2 linked regions of the Pyrococcus horikoshii OT3 genome follow. Each later gene encodes a partner of the first gene's protein in a complex. Links are inferred from orthologs where the notes say so. Each region holds a gene or a part of one and is shown in the gene's direction. Other genes may lie near its edges.

Region 1 (11,953 bases):
CCCTTCAAAGAATAGGAAGGGCTGGGCACAGACTTCATGAAGTTAGTAGGGGAATAATTCTAGCCTTAGATAGAGATGATCTAGTTGAGGTAACAGTTTTAGCTCACAACGCCAGGAATAGGAAGCTGGATAGGATAAAAATACCTAAGAACCCTCTCGACGTTTTAGTTCAGCATATCCTGGGAATGGCCCTTGAAAAAGTATGGGAGATCGAGGAAGCTTATAGGGTCGTGAGAAGGGCCTATCCCTATCATGAACTTCCCTTTAGTGATTTCATGAACGTTCTTAAGTATCTGGCCGGCGAGTATTCAGGTTTAGAGGAGAAAAGGGTTTACGCTAAGATATGGCTTGAGAATGGAAAGTTTGGAAGAAGAGGAAAGATGACAAGGGCGATATATTATATGAATACTGGAACTATACCAGACGAGGCCAAGATAGACGTCTTTACCCTTGATAAAAAGTACATCGGAACCGTTGAGGAAGAATTTGCTGAAAGGTTAATGCCCGGAGATATCTTCGTTTTAGCTGGTAGGACTTATGAATTCGTTAAGAGCAGGGGAAACAAGATCTATGTAATTCCCAGGGAAGGAGCTAAGCCCACAATACCCTCATGGTTTTCCGAGATGTTACCCTTAAGTTTCGATTTAGCCATTGACATCCAGAGATTCAGGGGAGAAGTCAAGAAGCTTTTAACCAGTAAAAGGGCTGAATCCTTGCTTATGAAAAAGTACGGAATAGATAATGTAACTGCTAAAGCTATAATCTCATATTTTAGGGAGCAGGCAAAGTATTCTATAATACCAGATGATGAAACGGTTCTCGTTGAAATAGTTAGGGAAGGAAACGTTACTAAGTACTTCTTCCATACCCTAATAGGGAGAAGGGCCAACGATGCCCTGAGTAGGGCTTTTGCATACATGATAAGTAAAAAGAAGAAATGCAACGTGGGGATTGCAATAACGGATAATGGTTTCATGCTAAAGGTTCCAGTTGACAAAGAGCTAAAGGAAGGGGAGATACTTGAGCTATTTTACGTTGAGAATTTAAGAGAGATCCTTAAGAGGGCCCTCGACAACACCGAGCTACTTAAGAGAAGGTTTAGGCATGTAGCTAATAGAGGACTTTTAATTTTAAGGAGGTACATGGGAAGAGAAAAAAGCCTCAGCAGACAACAGATGAATGCACAGACACTTTTGAACTTCCTTAAGAAGAATCATCCCAACTTTCCATTGCTAAAGGAAGTTTATAGGGAGATTATGGAGGATAAAATGGATATAGAGAATGCTGAGCTTTTCCTTAAATGGATAAAGGAGGGAAAGATCAAAGTTACCGTTAGAGAGCATCCGTATCCAAGTCCCTTCGCCTTTAACTTGGAAGTAATAGGGGCTAGTGATGTTGTACTGATGGAGGATAGGAGGGAGTTAATAAAAGAGCTTCATAAGAAGATAATGGCAATAATAAAGGGTGTCCCCTCCCCGACCGCCCCCCGATCACCGATCACGGGGGTGTGAGAGGGGAGGGGCATATTAGAGTCTTCTGTAAGTACTTTAAAGTTATTTCTCTCCAAGCAATCTTTCATGCTCTCTCATCATGCACCTATTAGCTACAATTATTAACCCAGCTTCATCGGCCTTCTTAGATGCTTCTCGGTTATATGTGTTGTACTGAAACCAAACTACCTTTGCTCCCTTTTTTATCGCTTGTTCCACGTATTCCATTGTTAACTTGGGCTTTACAAAGAGATCAACAACCTCAATCTTATCGGGTATGTCAAGAACGCTTGGATAACACTTTCTCCCGAGAACTTCCTCATACTTGGGATTAACGGGATAGACATCGTACCCATGCTCGAGCAAGTACTTCATAACAATGTTTGCATCCCTTTCAGGCTTTGGTGAAGCCCCAACGAGAGCTATCTTCTTGTACCTTGTAAGGATTTCCCTGATGTCTTCGTCTGTTAACCCATCAATAGGCCTCGTCTCTTCCATAATCTCACCCTAGGAAGCTTTAACGTACCCTATTAAAAAGTATTGAAGGGCCTTACCTATATCCATTAAAATAATGAAGATCACCAAGAGCACTCCCGTAACCGTCCAGAATGATTTAGCCCTAACGAAGCCCAGCAATGAATATAAGATAATCATGACTATGAAAGCAAGGATTAGATGGAACCCTTCCTCGCTCCTCTTTCCCTGGATTAATCTCCACAGACCCTTAGCATTTCTGACCCAGTAAACCTCTCCGATATACTTACAGTCCTCGGAAAGTATTACCTTTCCTTCACATTTCACTAAGCAAGCTTCTCGCCTAAATTCTAGGAAGGGCTCTATTTTTAGGTCGACTTCGTACTCGCTGTCTCCGATAACAACATAACTTCCCTTGACAAGCTCTGAACAAGGTTCCTCAATTTCGAGGAGCTTTACTAAATACCTTCCCCGGAAGAGCATCTTCATCCCACTACGAATTTTAGAAGGGAAGTGAGGTCTCCTTCCCAAGTTGCCAATCCAACGTACTTATCGGCCCCGCCATAATAGAATAATAACCTATTACCGAGATCGACAAAGCCTTCAAGGAAGACGACATTATCTACGTGCCCCTCCAGCTCCCATGGATATTCTGGCTCCAGTATTGGTCTTCTACTCCTAATCTTGACTTTCCAGGGTTCATCTCTATCGAAGAGGGCCACACCTACCCTATACACTAGGTTTTCATTAGCGGAATTATAAAATAAAACTATTGAATCCTCAGTTAAAATCGGAGGCGGTCCGGGCTCCACTAATAAGCTATCAAATTTTCCCTTCCTGGGCTTCATTACTGGAGAGTTATAGTATTCCCAATGAATACCGTCGGATGAATAGGCTATCCAAATGTTAGAATCTCCAAAGTACATGATATACTCCCCGTTTATTTTCTGAGGTAAAATTGCCCCGCTTTTAGTCCAACCCCTTGGCCTTAGCCTATTGCCAGGAAAGTTTGGAAATAGAGGCTCCCCTTTCTCCCAGGATAAGAGATTTTTTGAAACTGCAATGCAGAGCCTCGCAATCCTACCATCGTACCCAGTATATGTCATCACGTATCTTTTCCCCAATTTCACTACCCTTGGATCCTCTATCCCTTTTTTCTCCCATTGATACTCCGGCTCCATAACGGGCTCCGGATGCTTGACAAAGTTGATTCCATCTTCACTTAGGGCCAGTCCAATCCTTCCAGTTACGTTATCCTCTCCCTCGGCCCTATACAGCATGATGAATTTTTCCCTCACGTAAATTACGCTAGGATTATAGACGTTCTTTGAATCGAAACCTTCCTTAGAGGGTTCCAATATAGGTTTGGGAAGCTTTTTCAACATAGAGGATCAACCAGAGAATATTTTTATCCTCACCTCCTTAAAAATGAGGGGGTTGAGATGATAAGGGTGAAAGTGATTGGAAGGGGAATAGAGAAAGAGATCAAATGGAGAGAAGGAATGAAGGTAAAGGATATTCTGAGGGAGGTCGGCTTTAATACTGAGAGTGCGATAGCAAAAGTAAATGGAAAAGTAGCGTTAGAAGAAAAGGAGGTCAGGGATGGAGATCTAGTGGAGGTAATTCCGGTAGTTTCTGGAGGCTAATTTATCTAACTTTTCGGCCATAAAAATATTTATAAATTCTACCCAATTAATAGAGCTGGACAAGGCACTCTTCTGAGTGTCTTGTCCAAAGTTGAATGGATGTGTTGGAGATGTATAGTGGAAAAGGTGGAAAGAGGAGATTTACTGGAGATAGAGGAAGAAAGATGGAAGCTCCAGTTAAGGTTGGAGAAAGGTATAAGGTAAAGATTGAAAGTATGGGGAAAGGAGGAGATGGAATAGCAAGGATAAAGGGGTTTGTAATATTCGTACCCCATACGAAAGTTGGAGATGAAGTCGAGATCGTGATAAACTCTGTGAAAAGGAGGTTTGCATTCGCGGAAGTTATTGAGTGAAATTTTTAATTCTTGCTTCTTTCTTTTCTTCATGCTTCATGAGATACCAAAAAGTGAAATCTTAAAGGAGTTAAAAAGGATAGGGGCTAAAAGAGTTCTAATACAATCTCCAGAAGGCCTTAGAAGGGAAGCTGAAGAACTTGCAGGGTTCTTAGAGGAAAACAACATCGAGGTTTTTTTACATGGAGAAATAAACTATGGAGCCTGCGATCCCGCTGATAGAGAGGCTAAGTTAGTTGGGTGTGACGCCCTCATTCATCTGGGTCACTCTTACATGAAGCTTCCCCTTGAAGTTCCCACGATCTTCGTTCCAGCTTTCGCAAGAGTTAGTGTCGTTGAGGCTTTAAAGGAAAATATAGGGGAAATAAAGAAGCTTGGTAGGAAGATAATTGTAACGACGACAGCCCAGCATATTCATCAGCTTAAGGAGGCTAAGGAATTTTTAGAGAGTGAAGGGTTTGAAGTTAGCATTGGAAGAGGGGATTCTAGAATTTCCTGGCCAGGTCAAGTTCTTGGTTGTAACTATTCTGTAGCTAAAGTTAGGGGAGAGGGGATACTCTTTATAGGATCGGGGATTTTTCATCCACTGGGATTAGCCGTGGCAACAAGAAAAAAGGTTCTAGCAATAGATCCATATACAAAAGCCTTTTCCTGGATAGATCCTGAGAGGTTCATAAGGAAGAGATGGGCCCAAATAGCAAAGGCCATGGATGCTAAGAAATTTGGTGTCATAGTAAGCATTAAAAAAGGTCAACTGAGACTAGCGGAAGCTAAGAGGATCGTTAAGCTCCTAAAGAAACACGGTAGGGAAGCAAGACTTATAGTGATGAACGATGTAAATTATCATAAATTGGAGGGATTTCCATTCGAAGCATACGTAGTCGTAGCTTGCCCCAGAGTACCTTTGGATGATTATGGAGCATGGAGAAAACCCGTGCTAACACCGAAGGAGGTTGAGATACTCCTGGGGTTAAGGGAGGAATACGAGTTCGATGAAATATTAGGGGGGCCGAGGGAGAGTGATGAACCCTTTGGAATCTCAATTCATAGCACCCGCTGACTTCCTTGTTATGTTGCTTGGACTCCTTATATATTATGAACTCCTAAAGGTATGCTTCGAGGTATTCACTTATAAAAAACCGAGTAAGCTTTATCTCCTCCTAGTTTCAGCTGTATCAATGACACTAACATTATTCGTTAACGTTTTACTGGCTATAATCTTCACGGCCTTTGCGGTAGCTGTTAAAGGAATAAACTTAAAAGACACATTTATAATAACCGCAACTACAGAATTTGGCTTCATACTCGGCTTCTTTACCTTATACTTTATATTTACCACCATAGGAACCATAATTGGAATTGAGGGGTTAAAGCTAAATCTGGATTGGGATGAGCTGTTGCACTATGCGATGTCCAAACTAACCCTAAAGCTTATAAGGGAACCACTTTAATGCCCAATAGCGAGGTGGGTTAAATGGCGATCTGGCAGGGAAGATCACTTAAGAAGCCTTCAGGTGGGAGGATTGTCCTCGCGAGGAAGAAGAGAAAGAGGGAACTCGGTAGGGAGCCTTCAAATACAAGGGTTGCTGAGCAGGATAAGAGGAAGATAATTAGAACCTATGGAGGAAATAGAAAAGTAAGGCTAACTGCTGCGGCCTATGCGAATGTCTTTGATAAGAGTGGAAAGGGTAGAAAGGTAAGGATAATTAGGGTTCTTGAAAACCCAGCAAACAGGCAGTTTGCCAGGAGAAATATCATAACCAAGGGGGCAATAATAGAGACTGAGATAGGTAAGGCAAAGGTTACCTCAAGGCCAGGACAAGATGGAGTTGTCAATGCGATCCTACTAGAAGAGTGAATACTTTTCTTTTACATCCTTTCAGAATTGCCCACTTTCTCATCCCGTTTGCTTTCAGATTGCATACTAATTCATTTAGAAATTGGGAAGGTTTTTACATTCCATTAGGTAGATAAGGGCGATGTGCCTAATTGCCGGTGGCTTTAAGCTTTACACGGATGAGATAATTAGGATAATCGAGCTTGGTAAGCATAGGGGCCCAGACTCCTTTGGCGTTTGGAGTGAGAGGGAGGTAATTAAGTCAAGTGATTTTTCTGCTCTTGAGGAGGTTAAGGGAGGAGATAAGGTTTTAATTCAGTGCAGACTCGCAATGACCGGATCTAAGGAGTATACCCAACCGTTCTATAACGAGATAGCTCTCGTTCACAATGGGGAAATATATAATCACGAAAAGCTTCGAGCTTATTTAGTTGAGAGAGGAATATCATTCGAGAGTGATGTTGATAGTGAGGTAATACTCAGGCTACTTGAGTATTTACTCTTTGATAGGAACTTATCCCCTTGGAACGCAATTAAAAAGTTAATGTGGATGCTTAGGGGGGATTATGCAGTTGCTTTTCATTACAATGGAAAGTTCTACCTCTTCAGGGATCCCCTAGGGATAAGACCCCTCTACTACTCATCACAGGGTCACTTCGGATCTGAGAAAAAAGTTCTCTGGGGTTTAGGGGAAGAAGCTACGCCCGTAATGCCGGGAGAGGCCGTTGAAATTTCTAAATTTGGAATAAATAGGGTAAGGTTGTACGATGTGACTGCGATAAAGAGCTTTGGGAGCGAGTACTTTGATGGCTTGAGGAACCTTTTAATTGACTCAGTTAAAATAAGAAGTAGCAAAAAAATAGGAATATTATTCTCTGGAGGTCTTGACAGTACGTTGATAGCATTTATAGCTTCGAGGTATTCTAACGTAACTTTATACGTTTCTGGTACCGAGGACAGTAAAGACGTTGAATGGGCTAGAAAAGTTTCCCAAGAACTAGGATTAAAGCTTAAGGAGTATATATTTTCCAAGGAGGAAGTTGAGAAAGAGCTAAAGAGGATTATGTTTGCAATCGAGGAGCCAAATCCAATGAACCTTTCAATAGCGATTCCCCTTTACTTCTCTACAAAACTTGCAAGAGAAGATGGAGTTAAGATTTTATTGAGTGGACAGGGGGCCGATGAGCTCTTCGGGGGTTATGCAAAGTATCTTGAGAATCCGAATCTCATGATTAGCGACGTAGCAAATCTAGGGGAAAGGAACTTAGCAAGGGACGATAAGGTTTCCATGATTAACGGAGTTGAGGTTAGGTATCCGTATCTTGATTTACCATTTGCAGTACTAGCTCTTAACACACCCCTGCAACATAAAATTAAAGATGGGAAGAGAAAAATAATATTAAGGGAGATAGCCAAAAGTCTGGGGCTTCCCGAGTGGATTGCTGAGAGGGAAAAGAAAGCAGCTCAATATGGAAGTAATGCTCAAAAGATTCTAGAGAAAATTGCAAAATCTCGTGGTATTAGGCTTAAAGAGCTTGCTTCTCTCCTATTCTCGGAAGTTTTTAGGGGAATACATAACCGATAAACTTTTATATATTTTATTTATTAACTAAGTACAAAAAAGTGTACTACAAAAATCTGTACCTGGTGATTGGATTGGAAGATCTAAAGAAGCAACTTGAGGAGCTCAAGAAGAGACTTGAGGTGCTTGAGGAGAATATAGATCCTGTAGACGAGGTAATGCTCTCGATAAAAATTAGATTAAAGAAGAAACTTGAAGTACTACCTGAATTGGACGAAGAAAAGGCTGCTAAGGTGTTGAAAGCTCTTGCGAATCCCGATAGGATAAAGATAATGAAGATGCTCTCTGAGAGGCCCATGGGATTTAAGGAGATAAAAGATTCATTGAAAGTTGAAAGCCCCACGGTTTCCCATCATCTCAAGCTTCTCCTAAAAACTAGAATGATTAGGAAAAGAGAAAAATACGAGATAACTGAAGATGGCCTTTTGTTTTTGAGGATTCTTAGGATAATATCGGCCCTAGAGGAAGGTGAAGATAATGTTTAGCGTTGAGGAGGGAATAAGGTTTAAGATTAGGGATGCACTAAAGGCAATAACTGCTTTGTTAATAATATTGTGGCTATTTAAGGGATGGCTTAGGCTCGAGGCATATAACGAAGAAATGGTTTGGGCGATAATAACCCTAATTATAATAACAGAAATCCTGGGAGTTGGAAGATGGATTGGAATAACCATAAGCGGAATAATACTTTCACTTGCTAAGGCGGCATTCTTAATAGCGATCTTTCTGTTCTTTGGGAAGTGGTTAGATCTACCTAAGGATTTCCCAATAGATGCGAAGACGGCCTTTGCATACTCAGTAGTCCTTGGAATAGCCGGTATATTGGTGGCCAAATTTGATTTTCCATTAAGTAAAGGGGAAGTCTACCCAAGAGTCGAAAAGAAAGCCTATAAGTTTAACGGCTTTTCATATGGAAAGGTGAAGCTGTCTGGAGAAGGGAAAGCCTATCCAATTAAACTTGGGAGAAAGAGGATAGGATGGGCTATTGAAGGGGAAGTGATAGTTGAAGCAGATACGCCCTTGGGAGTAATCAAGAGGAAGCTCATAGCCCCAGTTGCTATATGGACGAGCATAAACATAGCTTCAGAAAAGGCTTCCCCCAACTTAACTTTCGTGGACACTGCAAACTCCCTTTTAAGTGCTCCAACTACCTACACTAAGGAAAAAAGCTCCATAGATCTTGGAATCCTCAAGGTATACGAAGGAGAGGACTTCACGTACGTTAAGTTACCCTTCCTCGAAGTCGTTGAAACTCCTCAAGGTGAAGAAGTTAAAATCGGCCCCTTCAAGATTAGGGAAGGAAGCACAGAGAAACCTAGGAAGGATATGATAACAATACAAGAGCTAAGGAATGGATTTAAGCTGACTATCCTTGGTGAGAGACTTACCATAACCACTGAAGATTTCAAAATAGAGACCATAGGAGATAGGATACTCTATAAAAGCGGCGAAGAGAAGCTAGCAATAGGGGATGGATACGTTTCTTTGGACTCTGGAACTATATCGATAAGCGTTGGTAGGGATTCTGGAAAGATAAGAATTGAAGATACAGTAATTTCGGCCAGTGAAGGAAAGGTTAAGATAAGAATAGGGAGTAAAAACTACATAATAGAAAGCGAAGAGGCCTTTAAACTTGTTCTTGAAAAAGCTAGAGAGATCGTGGAGGAACAGGCTGACGACATTATAGAGGGTTTAGGGATAGACAGGGCAAGGCTGAATAGAAGAATAAAGGAGCTAGTAGAAAAGCTTATGGAGTACATTTGAGGTGATTGAGGATGATATTCTATGGAATAAAGAGGGTTATAGTAAGTTCTGTTAACGGTTCTATAAGAGTTAAAGGATCCAATATCGATTACGTTAAGCTCGAATATGAGATTCAAGGCGATGCTGACGTTAGGATCGAACGGGAAGAGGATACCTTGATAATTAAGGAGAAACTTAAGAGAAGATGGATTCTCGGCATATTGGGAAGGGATGGCAAGGTTAATATTAGCCTAACGGTTCCTTCTGAAGTTGAAGTCGAAATAACGAGCGTTAACGGGCCAATAAGAGCTGAAAACTGTAGGATTACAGGGATTAAGAGTACGAACTCTAGTATAACCCTAAAAGATGCTAAAATAGGAAAGGTGCACACCGTGAACGGAACGGTAAGAGGGTCAGTAAAACTGACCGAAGAGCCAGAGGTAAAGACAGTAAACGGAAATATCGACCTTAAGATATACGAGATTGAAGGGGATGGAAAGATAAGTACCGTAAATGGGGGCGTTAATCTAACAATTATGGATGACGTTAAAATAAATGCAAAAACGGTGACCGGGAAGATCGAAGTTCCTCCTATGGAAGGAGTTCACGAGCTCAGGATAGCAACTGTAAATGGCTCCATAACGGTTGAAAAAGCCTAGGAGGATTACTAATGCCACTAGGCAGGGACTTCTGGCTATTTTCAGTTGGTAGATGGATATCAACAGCAGGCTGGACTATTCAGGACGTGGCCGTTCCTCTCTATGTTTTGGATAAGACCGGAAGCGGAACGATGATGAGCGCCTTTGTCATGGCCGAGCTAATTCCCAGGATAATCCTCAATCCACTTGCGGGAGTCATAGGGGACAGGTACAATAGAAAACACCTTATGGTTGGCTTTGACCTTGCCAGGGGAGTGCTCCTCTTCCTAATTATAGCTCTCAACATGCTCGAATTAAGGGAGTTGTTAATAGTTCAGGTGATAATGTCCGCAATGGGCTCCTTCTTTTCTGCGGGTACTTCGGCCATGTTTCCGGATCTAGTTCCTAAGGAGGAATTAATGCAAGCGAACTCGATTCTACAGATGGGAACCCAGGTAATAAATGTCATAAGTCCGGCCCTTGGTGGGCTTATCTACGGCCTCGGAGGAATAAGAGCAGCAATACTCGTGAACGCAATAAGCTTCTTTGGTTCCGGTCTATTTGAAATACTTATAAGGTATGAGTGGAGGAGGAAGGCTGGAAAGCTTACCATTACAAAAGTAGTCGAAGAATTCCTGGAAGCCCTTAACTTAATAAAGAACTCCCAGATGTTAACGGTAATTATATCATTTTCCGTAATCTTAAACGCCCTCTTAAACCCCCTCTTTGCAGTAGTGTTCCCTTACATGGTAAGGGTAGTTGTAAAGCTCTCAGCTTTCCAATTTGGTACAGTACAGACATCCTTAACACTTGGAATGCTCGTAGGAAACCTTATAATAGCTGGAATTTTAAGGGAGTCGGCAACTAAGCATATATTTAAGGCCTTAGCAATTCAAGAATTCTTCCTACTAATGATACCATTTACACCAAGGCTATACTATCCAGAGAATTACTTCGCAATACTCACCATAGTGTTCATAATAGGAGTGTTTAATGTTCTCGTTAACATACCCATACTAACTAAGTTACAGAGGGAGGTTCCTGAGGAGTACAGGGCCAGGATCTTCTCAACCCTTGAAACCCTCGTCATGAGTGCAACGCCAGTGGGAATGGCCCTCATAGGGCCAGCTGTTGATAAGCTGGGCTACCTGAGGGTGACTTTAAGTTTAACCTTAATTGGAATCCTAATAACATTGTACTATTGGGTTAGGTACTCTAAACTACTCGTCTCTCTAAACATTTAAAACTAGAGGGATGAGTTTTAGGTTGAGGTGAGTTATGTGAAGAGAATTAGACAGCCTATTATAGCGGTTCTCGGTCATGTCGACCATGGTAAGTGTTTATTGCCAGAGGAGAGGGTAATACTTCCAGATTATGGTCCAATAACGCTCGAAGAGCTATTTAACATGACAAAGGAGACCGTCTTTAAGGATGAGGAGAAGGAGGTAAGAAAACTCGGAATTAGGATGCCAGTTGCAGGGGTTGATGGTAGGGTAAGGCTCCTCGAAGGACCTTACGTTTGGAAAGTTAGGTATAAGGGTAAAATGCTTAGGGTTAAACTAAAAGATTGGCATTCCGTTGCAGTTACTCCGGAGCATCCATTTTTAACGACGAGGGGATGGGTTAGGGCCGATCAGCTTAAACCTGGAGATTACGTTGCGGTACCCAAGATCCTTCCTGGGAAGGATGATAAGGAAAAGTTTTTGCAATACGTGCACGAAAAACTTAAGGGGAAAGTCCACATAAAGCTACCGAGCTCAGATGAGGAATGGGAAACCTTTTTCTACTTTGCGGGAACTATATTTGGTAGAGAAAACAGTGTTAATCCTGAAGGACTGACTCATGAAGTAAAAGCTTTGCTTGAGTTATTTAAAGTACTATTTGAGTATCCCAGGGAAGTCCTAAGGGTACTTTTCATGGCCCCAGTCAGATACGTTGCTAACTTTCTAAGGGGATTCTTTGATATTAATGGTTATGTAAATGGCGAAGAATTGAGGGTTGAGGTAAGGGGAGCACCTCACGAGGTACTGGAGGAGCTCTCCCTCATCCTTCTCCGGTTAGGGATAGTCTCAAAGATCTATCCTACAAGTCTTGCAATATCTGGAAGAAGGAACCTTGAGCTCTTTAGGAGGTACATTGGCTTCTCAGAAAAGCAGAAAGCAAAAGAACTAGAGGGGATCATTAGAAGAA
Region 2 (12,048 bases), 650 kb from region 1 along the record:
TCCTTATACATCTCTATAGCCCTTAAAATTTCCCTCTTAGCAGCTTCTGCCCCTTCCCATCCTTCTACGATTATCTCTTTACCTTCGAGTTCCTTATACCTCTTGAAGAAGTGGGCTATCTCGTCTAAGAATGCCTTGGGAACATCGCTTATATCCTTCCAGTCTTTAAAGTATGGATCTTCGACTGGAACTGCAAGTACCTTATAATCCTTATCTCCGCTGTCTATCATTTTAAATAGTCCGATCGGCCTGGCCTCTATTATCGTTAGTGGATACGTTGGTTCCCTCATAATTACCATGATGTCAAAGGGATCTCCATCTTCATACCATGTCCTTGGTATTATCCCGTAGTCTACTGGGTAGTGAAACGGTGTGTAGAGAACCCTATCTAATTTCAACAATCCCGTTTCCTTATCTAGCTCGTACTTGTTTCTACTTCCCTTCGGTATCTCTATCAGGGCGTAAACAACTTCTGGAACGTTTGGTCCGGGTTCAAGGTCGTGGAATGGGTTCATTCATACCCCCTCCTTTTGAATTCTATCTCAAGAAACATCCTCGACTACATGGCTTTATAATACTTTTAAATTTTTAGCTCTTCCCACTTTTTCTTCATGAGAATAGCGTCTCCCTCTATATTTGGGCTCTCACTAATAATGACACCTTTCACCCTGAACTCCTTGAGGACTTTAAGTAGATCTTCCCATTTCAGGTCACTTTCTTCAAGGTTTAAGTGCCTCTTTTCTCCCTTTTCTCCATACTCTATTCCGCTTATATGGATATGCATATTGTCAAGGGCTTCTCTACCTAACTCGTTCTCAATTAGTGCTAGCATTTCTCTCCACTCTTCTTCCGTGTTGCATTTCCCTTTATTCCTAGCGTGGGCATGGGCAAAGTCTATCGCCGGTAAAACTAACTCAAGCTCTTGACTAAGCTTTACAAGCTCTTTAAGATCGCCGAATTGAGTTGGCTTACCTGTGAGCTCAGGCCTTAGCCATACTTTGATACCCTTGTCCATGAGCTCTTTCTGTATCTCCTTAAGGGCCGAAAGTATCTTCTGATAAACACTTTCCTTTGGTTGCTTTAGGTAATAGCCAGCGTGAAAAACGACGCTCCATCCTCCAGCTTCGTAAAGTCTTTCTGCAGACTGGATTATTCTCCTTTTACTAGCTTCTACTTTTTCCTTTTCCTTTGCGTTAAGGTTGATGTAGTAGGGGGCATGGGCAGTAAGCACTATGTCGTTCTTCTCGGCTACATACTTTATCTTCTTTGCAAGCTCGGGCTTTATATTAATACCCCTTACGAATTCTAATTCCATGGCATCCAGCCCTAACTCTCTCACTCTTTCTATTCCAGCTATAGTTGATGGCTTTGGCGTTGAAATTGGAATTCCAGCAGTTCCAAATCTTAGCCTGTCTATTTTAAACATTCAACTTCCCTCGAATAGTTAGGTTGCTCTAAAATTTAACGTTAATCCTCTAAAGCAATTTTTAAATAGCCAAGAAAAATAGAGTTTTCGGTGTCAGAGATGAGCGTCATAATCGAATTCTCGATAGTTCCCATGGGGGAAGTTAGCATAAGTAAGTACGTTGCTGAAATAATAAAATTAGTCAGAGATAGAGGGGTGAAATATCAGCTGACTCCAATGGGCACGATACTTGAGGTGAATTCTATTGAGGAGGGATTAAGTATTATTAGGGATGCCCATGAGCTGATGTTCAAGTTAGGCAGTAAGAGAGTTCTAACAACTATTAGAATCGATGAGAGAAGAGATAAAGCTAGGACAATGGAGGATAAGGTAAAATCGGTTATGGAGAAGGTGGAGAGCGTGAGAGAATGAAAGTCTTAGTGTTGGCAATAGATAGAGATGATGATTTTGGGGTTAAAGCGGGAGTTAGTGGTCCGGTCATTGGGAGGGATAAATGTCTGGATGCTGCGGTAAAGCTTAGCTTAGCGGATCCTGAGGATAGCGATGCTAATTCCCTATTTGCCGCTATAAAACTCTATGACGAACTTAAGGAAAGTGGAAAGTTTGAGGATGTTGAGGTAGCGTTGATAACAGGTAGTCACAACGTTGGAGTTGAAAGTGACCTTGAGCTTAGTAGGCAACTTGACAAAGTCCTAAAAGAATTTCCGGCAGATGGTGTTATTCCCGTAACAGATGGGGCCGAAGACGAGCAGATCTTTCCAATAATAACCTCTAAAGTTCCAATACTTAGCACGAGGAGGGTAGTTGTAAAACAGAGCCCTGGGATTGAGACCACTTGGTACATAATAGTTAGGTACCTTAAAGAGCTCCTAAGTGATCCTGAGGTTTCTAAAGTCGTTCTTGGGATTCCGGGTTTAATAGTCCTTTTATATGGAATTGCAAAAATAGTGTCGATAAAGTATCCTCCCAGTGCTCAGATAGTGTCTTCCACTGTTACCGGGTTAATAATGCTAATAGTTGGAGGGTATTTCTTTGCTAAAGGCTTTAGAATCAAGCCAATAACATCTCTAGTTAGAATTGTAAGTAGGGGACTAATAACGTTCATAGGAGTGGTTACTGGGTTTATAGTTATGCTCGGTGGTGCGATAAACGTCTACTTAACCCTTGAAAGTATAGCTGAGAAGATGATTGGGGGAATCCCAACAAGCGAGTTAATAGCCCTCTTGATATACTTAAACGCCGTAAACAAATATTTTATCCTTGGGCTCGGAATAATGATCGCTGGGAAAATAATTCAGGAGTATCTGAGGCGTAATCCCCACTTATGGTACTACATAGCAAGCTTCTTGATGCTTCCAGCTTTCTGGAAGGTTATAGATCTAATTACCCTATATTCTAATCCTTTGGTGAAAAAAACTTCTGGAGAATTAGTGGGAGGTATTTCACTGGTCGTTATAGACATTCTAATAAGCATCATCATAAGCATAAAATTAAGAGAAAAGGTTCGTGGCTAGGTAACCCTTTCTAGCCCATCTTTCTTTACTATGTAAGTGTTTTCATACTTTATTGCCCCTTCTGGAAGCATTAGTGGTGGATGGATTATACTAAGTACCATATTTTCCTGTATCTTAGCAGCCCTCTGTGGGACGACAATGGTGGCTATAGGGGGTTCTTCTATTAGCAATCCAACTCCATGAGTGTATCCACTCAAATGATAATCCCCGAACCCTCTTTCCTTAAAAAACTGCTCTATCTTCTTTTCGACTGTTGATATTGGAACTCCAACTTTTGTCTCCTCTAAAGCTAGCTTTATTGCTTCTTTTTTAACTTCTATTGCCTTCTTAACTCTCTCTCCAGGATCGCCAATTATGAACGTTCTCGCCATATTTGCATAGTAGTGATTCCAGTCAGTTCCTATAACCACCGTAACAACTCCATTTTCGGGAACCTTCAAATCCCTAAAAGGTTCAGCGTGGGCCCTAGGTGTTACTGAGACATAGACCTTTGGATCTTCACTACCATTAAGCATTAATTCCCTGGTTACTTCGGCCGCTATTTCGAGTTCTGTTCTCCCAGGTTTTATTTCCTCTTCGGCCACTCTCATGCCTTTTAAGGCTATCTTTCCAGCTTTTCTTATATTATCAAGTTCCCATTCATCTTTTATCATCCTAAGCTTCATTGTAAGGTCTAGGATATCCACAACTTCAACCGTTGGATTAAGCCTCAAGAATATCTTGTAAAATATTAAGTAAGCATCTCTTTCTATTCCAAACTCGAGGCCCACCCTTTTCATTTCATTCTCTCTTATCCACTTAACTACAGTGAGCATTAGCTCTTCGGCTTTCTGGTATTCGACAACGTCTTCTATCCAGCTTCTTTCCTTAAACAGCTCAGCCTCCCCTTTAACTACAAGAACCCTCGGTTCTCCTTCTGCTGGAATTAACAAGCTTGGCCTTAACCACTTAGTTCCAGTAAAGTAGATAAAGCTCGATAGGGTCCTTATAACAGCTCCATCTATGTTGTTCTCCTTGAGTAGTTCCTGGAAACGTTCAACTCTCTTCTTGAATATCTTTTTATCTCCCCTCATTTTGTTCCCTCTCATAACCATATTAGTTCTATTCTATAAAAATTTATGGAAAGATTTAGAAGCAAAGTATTTAGAATACCGAATTAAGTCTACCTCCATCTACGGGGATCATGGCTCCATTTATGTAACTTCCTAACTCACTTGCAAGGAAGGCCACTAGATATCCTATCTCCTCTGGCTCTCCTAGTCTTCCCAATGGTATAGGCTTTGCGTACTCTTTTAGGGCCTCTTCAACGCTTTTTCCTTCCCTTTTAGCCCTATCCTGGGCAAGTTGAATGACTCTGTCTGTCCTTATTATCCCTGGCATTATTCCGTTGACGGTTATTCCCTTTGGTCCTAGCTCTTTTGCCAGTGTCCTAACTAATCCGGCCATCGCTATCCTTACAACGTTACTTAGGGCTATGTTGGGTATCGGCTCTTTTATGGCAACGCTTGTCGAGTACACTATTCTCCCAAACCCCTTCCTTTCCATGCCTGGAACTAAGGCTTTGGTGAGGTATACGGCCGGGTAAAGGAGAAGCTTAACGGCCCCTTCCCAGTCTTCCATGCTCATCTCCATAAAGTATCCTGGCTTTGGCCCGCCTGTGGAGAAGAAGAATATATCTGGATCTCCAATGTCTTTCAGTTCTTTAATCGTTCTCTCTAGGTCTTCCATTTTTGTTAGGTCTGCAACTATATAGTGAACCTCAACGTTGCTCTCGCTCTTTATCTTTTCTTTAGCCCTCTTTAGGTTCTCTTCATTTCTTGAGAGTATTATGACATCGGCACCGGCCCTAGCTAGAACCCTCGCAACCCCGAATCCTATTCCCTTGCTCGATGCCGTCGTAAATGCTAACTTACCTGAAAGATCTATCCTTAGCATTTCCAATCCCCAATAAAATGCTTCATTGTGAGCTAATAAATTTTGGTAGGGGTTCACCTCATGAATAAGTAAAGCGTTGAAAAGTCTAAAGCTATCATTATCCTTTGACCTTTGAAGTGAGCATAAATATTTATAAACCTAGTTCAACTTAAACCCATCGGTTCACGATCAAGGGGTGATGATCATGAGTGGAACAAAGAAGGTAGGTTCCGCGGGAAGATTTGGAGCAAGATACGGTCTTAAGATCAGGAGAAGAGTTGCAGCAGTGGAGGCAAAAATGAGACAAAAGCATGTTTGTCCAGTTTGCGGTAGAAGGGCTGTAAAAAGGATCAGTACTGGGATCTGGCAATGTACGAAGTGTGGGGCAATATTTGCGGGTGGTGCTTATCTCCCAGTCACTCCGGCCGGTAAGGTTGCTAGAAGAATTATGGAGTGATGTAGAGATGCCGGAAGCCGTTTATAGATGTGCGAAGTGTGGAAGGGAAGTTAAGCTTGATTTATCAACGACTAGAGATCTTCGCTGTCCATACTGTGGTAGTAAAATCCTCTACAAGCCTAGGCCAAAGATACCGAGAAGGGTTAAGGCAATTTAGCTAAGTTTTTAACTTCTTCTTCTAACATTAAAGGGATTAACTATGATGCTAATAACGACTTCCCATAGGCCTACTAGAAGGACAAGGAGTTTTGGTCATGATCTGGAGAGAGTGATTCCTAATTCTCTCTATCTTACTAGAGGGAAAAAGACTATCCAGGAGCTCCTTATGGAAGCTTATGACAGGGGATATGAGAGGTTATTGATAATAAACGTGTGGAAGGGGAACCCCTTAAAGATGACGTTCATTAAGGTTCATCCAGAGGACTGGGGTTATCTTGGTTATCTCTACCTTCATGGTGTTAAGCTTCAGAGGGAGATGGGGTTTAAGGGACTAAATCCAATAAGGGAGGATATGCCCTTAGTTATTACAACGGCGAAGAGAGTTGGTCTCGATCATTTAGCTTTCGCTCAGGTATTTTCTGAGCTTACAACGGGTAAATTTGTCCCGAGGGGAGATAAGAGCTTACTCTCAATTGCGGATAGATATAACACAGATGTTCTCGCTGTTATTGAAAGGCACCCTAGGGGGATTGTAATCAATTTCTACAGGCTTGATATTACTAAGGATAGGCCTGTGGGCCCCTTGATCAATGTAAAGATTTGGATCATGGAGGATGGAAGAAGATGGGACTATAAGGAAGCCTTTGGAATAAAGGTTCCTCCAAGGAGGCGAGAGTTTGAAGGCAAAAGGGGTGAAGGGAAGAATAGTGATTGAGTTTCCCTCCGAGGATATAGCAAGGATCATTCATGAGGCCGTTTTCTATGAGCACGTTAGCGTCCCCTATAGAAGGAGTAGGATTAGCTTCGAGAGGGATAAAAATAAGATAATTTTAGAAATCATAGCAACTGATTCTTCTGCCATGCGGGGAACTGTTAATTCCTACCTTAGATGGATTAAGGTTGCAATGGATGCTATTGACATCTAAACTTCTGAACTTCTAATCCCAGGAAAAGCTTTATAACCCTACTTTTTAAGTAAACCCGAGCAAGCTTATCAGGGTGGTGGAAATGGGTAGGAGAGAGGAGATGATTGCAAAGATTAAGGAACTCATGCTTCAACCTGAAAGGATTAGAAATATCGGAATTGCCGCTCACATTGACCACGGTAAAACAACGTTAAGTGACAACTTGCTTGCAGGAGCTGGAATGATAAGTGAAGAGCTAGCAGGAAAGCAACTTGTCCTAGACTTCGACGAACAGGAACAAGCCAGAGGAATAACCATTAACGCGGCAAACGTTTCAATGGTTCACAACTACGAAGGAAAGGATTACCTAATTAACCTCATCGATACCCCAGGACACGTTGACTTTGGTGGAGACGTTACAAGGGCCATGAGGGCAATTGATGGTGTCATAATCGTCGTTGATGCAGTGGAAGGAGTCATGCCACAGACCGAAACAGTAGTAAGACAGGCATTAAGGGAATACGTTAAGCCAGTCCTCTTCATAAATAAGGTTGACAGGCTTATTAGAGAGCTGAAGCTAACTCCCCAGCAGATGATGGAAAGATTCTCCAAGATAATAATGGACGTCAACAGGTTAATTCAGAGGTACGCTCCGGAAGAGTACAAGAAGAAGTGGATGGTTAAGGTTGAAGACGGTAGCGTTGCATTCGGTTCAGCTTACTATAACTGGGCCCTCAGCGTTCCCTTCATGAAAAGAACTGGAGTTAAGTTCAACGAGATCATTGACTTGACTCTCAAAGGAGACAACAGAACTCTCAGGCAGAAAGCACCACTCCACGTTGTAGTACTTGACATGGTCGTTAGGCACCTACCAAGCCCAATTGAAGCCCAGAAGTACAGGATCCCACACCTGTGGGAGGGAGACATAAGCAGTGACATAGGGCAGGCCATGCTTAACTGTGATCCTAAGGGTAAGATGGTCATGGTGGTTACCAAGATAATCATTGACAAGCATGCGGGTGAAGTTGCAACGGGAAGGGTCTGGAGTGGAACGGTAAAGAGCGGCCAGGAGGTTTACCTAATCAACACTAAGAGGAAGGCTAGAATACAGCAGGTAGGTATTTACATGGGTCCAGAGAGGATAAATATGGAAGCAGTTCCAGCTGGAAACATTGTTGCAGTTACTGGACTTAGGGATGCAATGGCCGGAGAAACGGTTGCAGAGGAACAGATCGAACCATTTGAAGCCCTTCACTATGTTAGCGAACCCGTAGTTACCGTAGCTATAGAAGCTAAGAACGTAAAGGATCTACCAAGGCTTATTGAGGCATTGAGGCAGCTAGCTAAAGAAGATCCAACCCTCCACGTTAAGATAGATGAGGAAACTGGTCAGCACTTACTCAGTGGTATGGGTGAGCTTCACCTTGAAGTTAAGCTCTACAAGCTCAAGAAGGATTGGGGCATTGACATAGAGGTTTCAGAGCCTATAGTAGTTTACAGGGAGAGCATAACTAAATCAAGTCCAATGGTTGAAGGAAAATCACCCAACAGGCACAACAGGTTCTACATAGTCGTAGAGCCAATGCCCGATGAGATATACAATGCAATCAAGGAAGGAATAATACCAGAGGGAAGGGTTAAGAATCCGAAAGAAGTCGCTAAGAAGCTAGCTGAGCTTGGAATGGACTACGAGATCGCTAGAGGTATCGTGGATATCTACAATGGAAACATGTTCATCGACAACACGAAGGGTGTCCAGTACCTTAATGAGGTTATGGATCTCCTCATCGATGGATTCCACCAGGCTATGGATGAAGGCCCCCTCGCTAGGGAACCGGTAATGAAGGTTATAGTCAGGTTACTAGATGCACAGGTTCACGAGGATAACGTTCACAGAGGTCCAGCTCAGATCTATCCGGCAATTAGAACTGCAATTCACTGTGCAATGATGAAGTCCAATCCGGTTCTCTACGAGCCATACCAGAAGGTTATCATTAACATACCCTACGAGTACATGGGTGCCGTTAGCAGGGAGATAACCCAGAGGAGAGGTCAGCTCGTTGACATGAAGCAGGAGGGTGAGGTAATGACGATAATTGCAGAAGCTCCAGTAGCTGAGATGTTTGGATTTGCAGGTTCAATAAGAAGTGCAACTAGTGGTAGAGCATTATGGAGCACCGAACATGCCGGATTTAAGAGAGTTCCAAATGAGCTTGCTCAGCAAATCATAAGACAGATAAGACAGAGGAAGGGTCTTGATCCAAATCCACCAACTGAGAAAGATGTATGTCCTCTCTTCTGACCTTTCTCTACAATAACTTTTTTATAGGGGATCGCATTTCTTTAGCTTGGGGCTTAGATGCTGAGGGACTTCTTTGAAAAGTACTTCGTAAATCCAATAAAATATAATACTGGCTATAATCCTGTAAATACTTTAACCTATGCTATAATCCTGGGAATAGCAACCATATTAGTTTACAAGGGATTAAAGAAACTCAAAATAAAAATAGATAATGCTTTTTTTAGAGCGTTAGTTCCTTACATGATCTTTGGAGCATTTACAAGGGCTCTAACTGATGCTAGTGTTTTTCCTAGAACTTACATTACCGTATCTCCTGGCATATATTTCCTAGTGTCTTTAATAGCAACTCCGGCACTCTTAATACCCTATAAATTTTTTAAAGATTGGAGGAGAGTGTTTTCATTATTTGGTTGGGGATTGGTATTAATTGATGTGGCCGCCCTTTTAGTTAATCTCCAGAAAGTTACGTTTAACTTTCAGGTACTCAAGTACTTTATTCCCTTCGTTACCATAGCTGAGGTTGTGATCTATCTCCTAACAAAGAAGCTTTCAATAGTTCGTGATAACTCCTATCTTTTCTACGTTCACTTTTACGATGCAACCACAACATTTGTCGGCGTTGATTTCATGGGGTATTGGGAGCAACACGTTGTTCCTAGATTCCTCATAGGACTTACGGGAACAGCAGCTGTTATGTACGTCCTTAAGTTCGTTGTTTTATATACGGCCCTGTGGATAATGGTGAAGCTTGAAGAGGAGGGTGAAGAGGAGGAGCTTTTAGACTTCATTAAGATGGTGATTTTCATCCTGGGTTTTGCCCCAGGAACTAGAAACCTGTTAAGAATGCTTATGGGGGTTTAGGTATGAGCGTGAAAACTTGGAGGAAGATTGCAATCGACATTATAAGGGATTTTGACCATAATATAATGCCCCTATTTGGAAATCCAAAGGCCTCTGAGACGATCTCCATAAGCCCCAGCGGAGATGAGACCAAGGTCGTTGATAAGGTTGCCGAGAACATAATAATAAGTAAGTTCAAGGATTTAGGAGTTAATGTCGTCAGCGAGGAGATAGGGAGAATAGACCAGGGAAGTGATTACACGGTTGTTGTCGATCCTTTAGATGGCTCCTATAATTTCATAAATGGGATACCATTCTTTGCGGTTAGCGTTGCAATATTTCACGAAAAGGATCCAATATATGCATTCATATACGAGCCAATCGTGGAGAGGCTCTATGAGGGTATCCCTGGAAAAGGATCCTACTTGAATGGTGAGAAGATCAAGGTAAGGGAACTAGCGGAGAAACCATCTATAAGCTTCTATACAAAGGGAAAGGGCACAAAAATCATTGATAAGGTGAAGAGGACAAGAACGTTAGGGGCTATAGCATTGGAATTAGCTTACTTGGCAAGGGGAGCCTTGGATGCTGTCGTCGATATAAGGAATTACTTGAGACCTACGGATATAGCAGCAGGGGTCGTGATAGCTAGGGAAGCAGGGGCCATAGTTAAGGATCTCGATGGTAAGGATGTTGAGATAACGTTTAGTGCAACTGAAAAAGTTAACATAATAGCCGCTAATAATGAGGAGCTCCTGGAAACCATTTTAAGGTCAATTGAGAAGTGAATTTGATGTACATTAGAAAGGATCTACTACAGCCAAGGCTTTATCAGGAGCTAATATACGCAAAATGCAAGGAAAGGAATTGCTTGATAGTTCTACCGACTGGGTTAGGGAAGACTATAATAGCTATGATGATAGCAGATTATCGGTTAGATAAATATGGTGGGAAAGTCTTAATGCTCGCGCCTACGAAGCCCCTCGTCCTTCAGCATGCTGAAACCTTTAGAAAGTTTTTTACCCTACCCCCTGAGAAGATCGTTGCGTTAACCGGTGAGATAAGTCCCAATGAGAGGGTTAGAGCTTGGGCCAGGGCAAAAGTCGTGATAGCTACTCCCCAAACCATTGAAAATGATTTACTTGTAGGAAGAATAAGTTTAGAGGATGTAACCCTTATAATCTTTGACGAGGCCCATAGAGCAGTCGGCAACTATGCTTACGTTTATATAGCTAAGGAGTACTTAAAACAGGCAAAAAATCCACATGTTATAGGCTTAACGGCTTCTCCTGGGAGTACTCCTGAAAAGATAATGGAGGTATTGAGGAACCTCGGAATAGAGCATATAGAATACAGATCGGAGAACTCCCCAGATGTAAAGCCTTACGTTCAGGGGATAAAGTTTGAATGGGTTAAGGTTGAGCTTCCCGAGCTATATAAGGAAGTTAGAAAGTTACTAAGAGATATGCTAAGGGACTCACTTAAACCTTTAGCTGAGGCCGGTTTGTTGGATTCCACATCAGCGGATATTCCAAAGAAGGAAATACTAAGGGCGGGTCAAATAATAAATGAAGAAATGGCCAAGGGGAATCACGATCTAAGGAAACTTTTGCTGTTTCATGCAATGGCCCTGAAGTTGCATCATGCAATAGAGTTACTCGAAACTCAGGGGTTATCCGCTTTGAGGGTTTATCTAAAGAGGCTGTATGAAGAAGCTAAGGCTGGTTCTACTAGAGCAAGCAAGGAGTTATTCTTGGATAAAAGAATGAAAAAGGCCTTAGCCTTATTGATTCAGGCAAAGGAACTGGGCATCGATCATCCCAAGATGGAGGTTTTGAAGGGGCTTATAAGGGAGCAGCTGAAGAGGAAGGAGAACTCCAAGATAATAGTATTCACTAACTATAGGGAGACCGCTAAAAAGGTTGTTGAAGAACTTATGAAGGATGGTATAAAAGCTAGAAGATTTGTGGGTCAAGCAAGTAGGGAAAATGATAGGGGGATGAGTCAGAAAGAGCAAAAATTAATATTAGATGCTTTTGCAAGGAGTGAATTCAATGTTTTGGTCGCAACTAGTGTTGGTGAAGAAGGTTTGGATGTTCCAGAGGTTGATCTCGTCATATTCTATGAACCGGTTCCTTCAGCAATAAGGAGCGTTCAGAGGAGGGGAAGAACTGGAAGGCAGAAACCGGGGAGGGTTGTGATACTCATGGCCCAGGGTACGAGGGATGAAGCCTACTACTGGAGCTCAAGACAGAAGGAGAAAATAATGAGAGAGACCATAAGGATGGTAAGCCAAATGGTTAGGAAGGAGAGGCAATTATCCTTGGAATCGTATGTTAAGAGGGAAGTTAATGAAGAAATAAAGGAGGAGAAAAAAGAAACTGGAGGGATTAAAGTCGTTATAGATAGTAGGGAGCTTAGAAGTGAGGTTGTTAAGAAGCTTAAAACCCTTGGAATCAAAATTGAGGTTAGAACCCTGGATGTTGGGGATTATATAGTTAGTGAGGATGTTGCCATAGAAAGGAAGTCTG

Evidence for each region.
Region 2: the proteins of dph2 (region 1) and PH_RS08965 are in contact, whole or in part, in a crystal structure (PDB 6Q2D), measured with the Methanobrevibacter smithii proteins. The link is inferred for Pyrococcus horikoshii OT3 from one-to-one orthologs. Residues at the interface, in WP_011954460.1 of Methanobrevibacter smithii: Met1, Met3, Tyr4, Pro28, Glu29, Gly30, Leu31, Met33, Phe58, His80, Thr124, Gln126, Ser179, Gly180, Asn181, Phe182, His183, Leu185, Tyr201, Asn202, Phe211, Ile215, Arg291, Asp295, Asp296, Gln298, Met299; in WP_011954157.1 of Methanobrevibacter smithii: Pro482, Asn483, Lys484, His485, Tyr553, Asp555, Glu556, Glu559, Leu560, Leu591, His592, Glu593, Asp594, Ala595, Val596, His597, Arg598, Gly599, Pro600.

Annotation. Positions count from the first base shown.
Region 1 is NC_000961.1:997,046-1,008,998, reverse strand. Bases 3,144-6,008 are described here. They hold dph2 (diphthamide biosynthesis enzyme Dph2), read left to right. Parts: upstream 3,144-3,994; coding sequence 3,995-5,023; downstream 5,024-6,008. Other genes in these bases: asnB (asparagine synthase (glutamine-hydrolyzing)), read left to right, coding at 5,943-6,008; PH_RS05155 (30S ribosomal protein S8e), read left to right, coding at 5,438-5,821; PH_RS05160 (hypothetical protein), read left to right, coding at 4,986-5,414; PH_RS05170 (TRAM domain-containing protein), read left to right, coding at 3,706-3,963; PH_RS05175 (MoaD/ThiS family protein), read left to right, coding at 3,407-3,610. Outside these bases: PH_RS05195 (DEAD/DEAH box helicase), read left to right, coding at 1-1,511; PH_RS05190 (CoA-binding protein), read right to left, coding at 1,554-1,988; PH_RS05185 (hypothetical protein), read right to left, coding at 1,998-2,453; more of PH_RS05180, read right to left, coding at 2,450-3,143; more of asnB, read left to right, coding at 6,009-7,385; PH_RS05145 (ArsR/SmtB family transcription factor), read left to right, coding at 7,457-7,867; PH_RS05140 (hypothetical protein), read left to right, coding at 7,860-9,146; PH_RS05135 (DUF4097 family beta strand repeat-containing protein), read left to right, coding at 9,158-9,784; PH_RS05130 (MFS transporter), read left to right, coding at 9,796-11,007; infB (intein-containing translation initiation factor aIF-2), read left to right, coding at 11,044-11,953. UniProt on the Methanocaldococcus jannaschii protein: Catalyzes the first step of diphthamide biosynthesis, i.e. the transfer of the 3-amino-3-carboxypropyl group from S-adenosyl-L-methionine (SAM) to the C2 position of the imidazole ring of the target histidine residue in translation elongation factor 2 (EF-2).
Region 2 is NC_000961.1:1,648,421-1,660,468, reverse strand. Bases 6,118-9,077 are described here. They hold PH_RS08965 (elongation factor EF-2), read left to right. Parts: upstream 6,118-6,478; coding sequence 6,479-8,677; downstream 8,678-9,077. Other genes in these bases: PH_RS08960 (DUF63 family protein), read left to right, coding at 8,735-9,077; pcc1 (KEOPS complex subunit Pcc1), read left to right, coding at 6,148-6,396; PH_RS08975 (ribosomal biogenesis protein), read left to right, coding at 6,118-6,185. In the rest of the region: PH_RS09015 (inorganic diphosphatase), read right to left, coding at 1-515; PH_RS09010 (deoxyribonuclease IV), read right to left, coding at 581-1,426; PH_RS09005 (MTH1187 family thiamine-binding protein), read left to right, coding at 1,526-1,837; PH_RS09000 (DUF373 family protein), read left to right, coding at 1,834-2,940; PH_RS08995 (M24 family metallopeptidase), read right to left, coding at 2,937-4,013; PH_RS08990 (SDR family oxidoreductase), read right to left, coding at 4,084-4,875; PH_RS08985 (50S ribosomal protein L37ae), read left to right, coding at 5,060-5,311; PH_RS08980 (DNA-directed RNA polymerase subunit P), read left to right, coding at 5,319-5,468; more of PH_RS08975, read left to right, coding at 5,511-6,117; more of PH_RS08960, read left to right, coding at 9,078-9,538; PH_RS08955 (bifunctional fructose-bisphosphatase/inositol-phosphate phosphatase), read left to right, coding at 9,541-10,305. UniProt on the Methanocaldococcus jannaschii protein: Catalyzes the GTP-dependent ribosomal translocation step during translation elongation.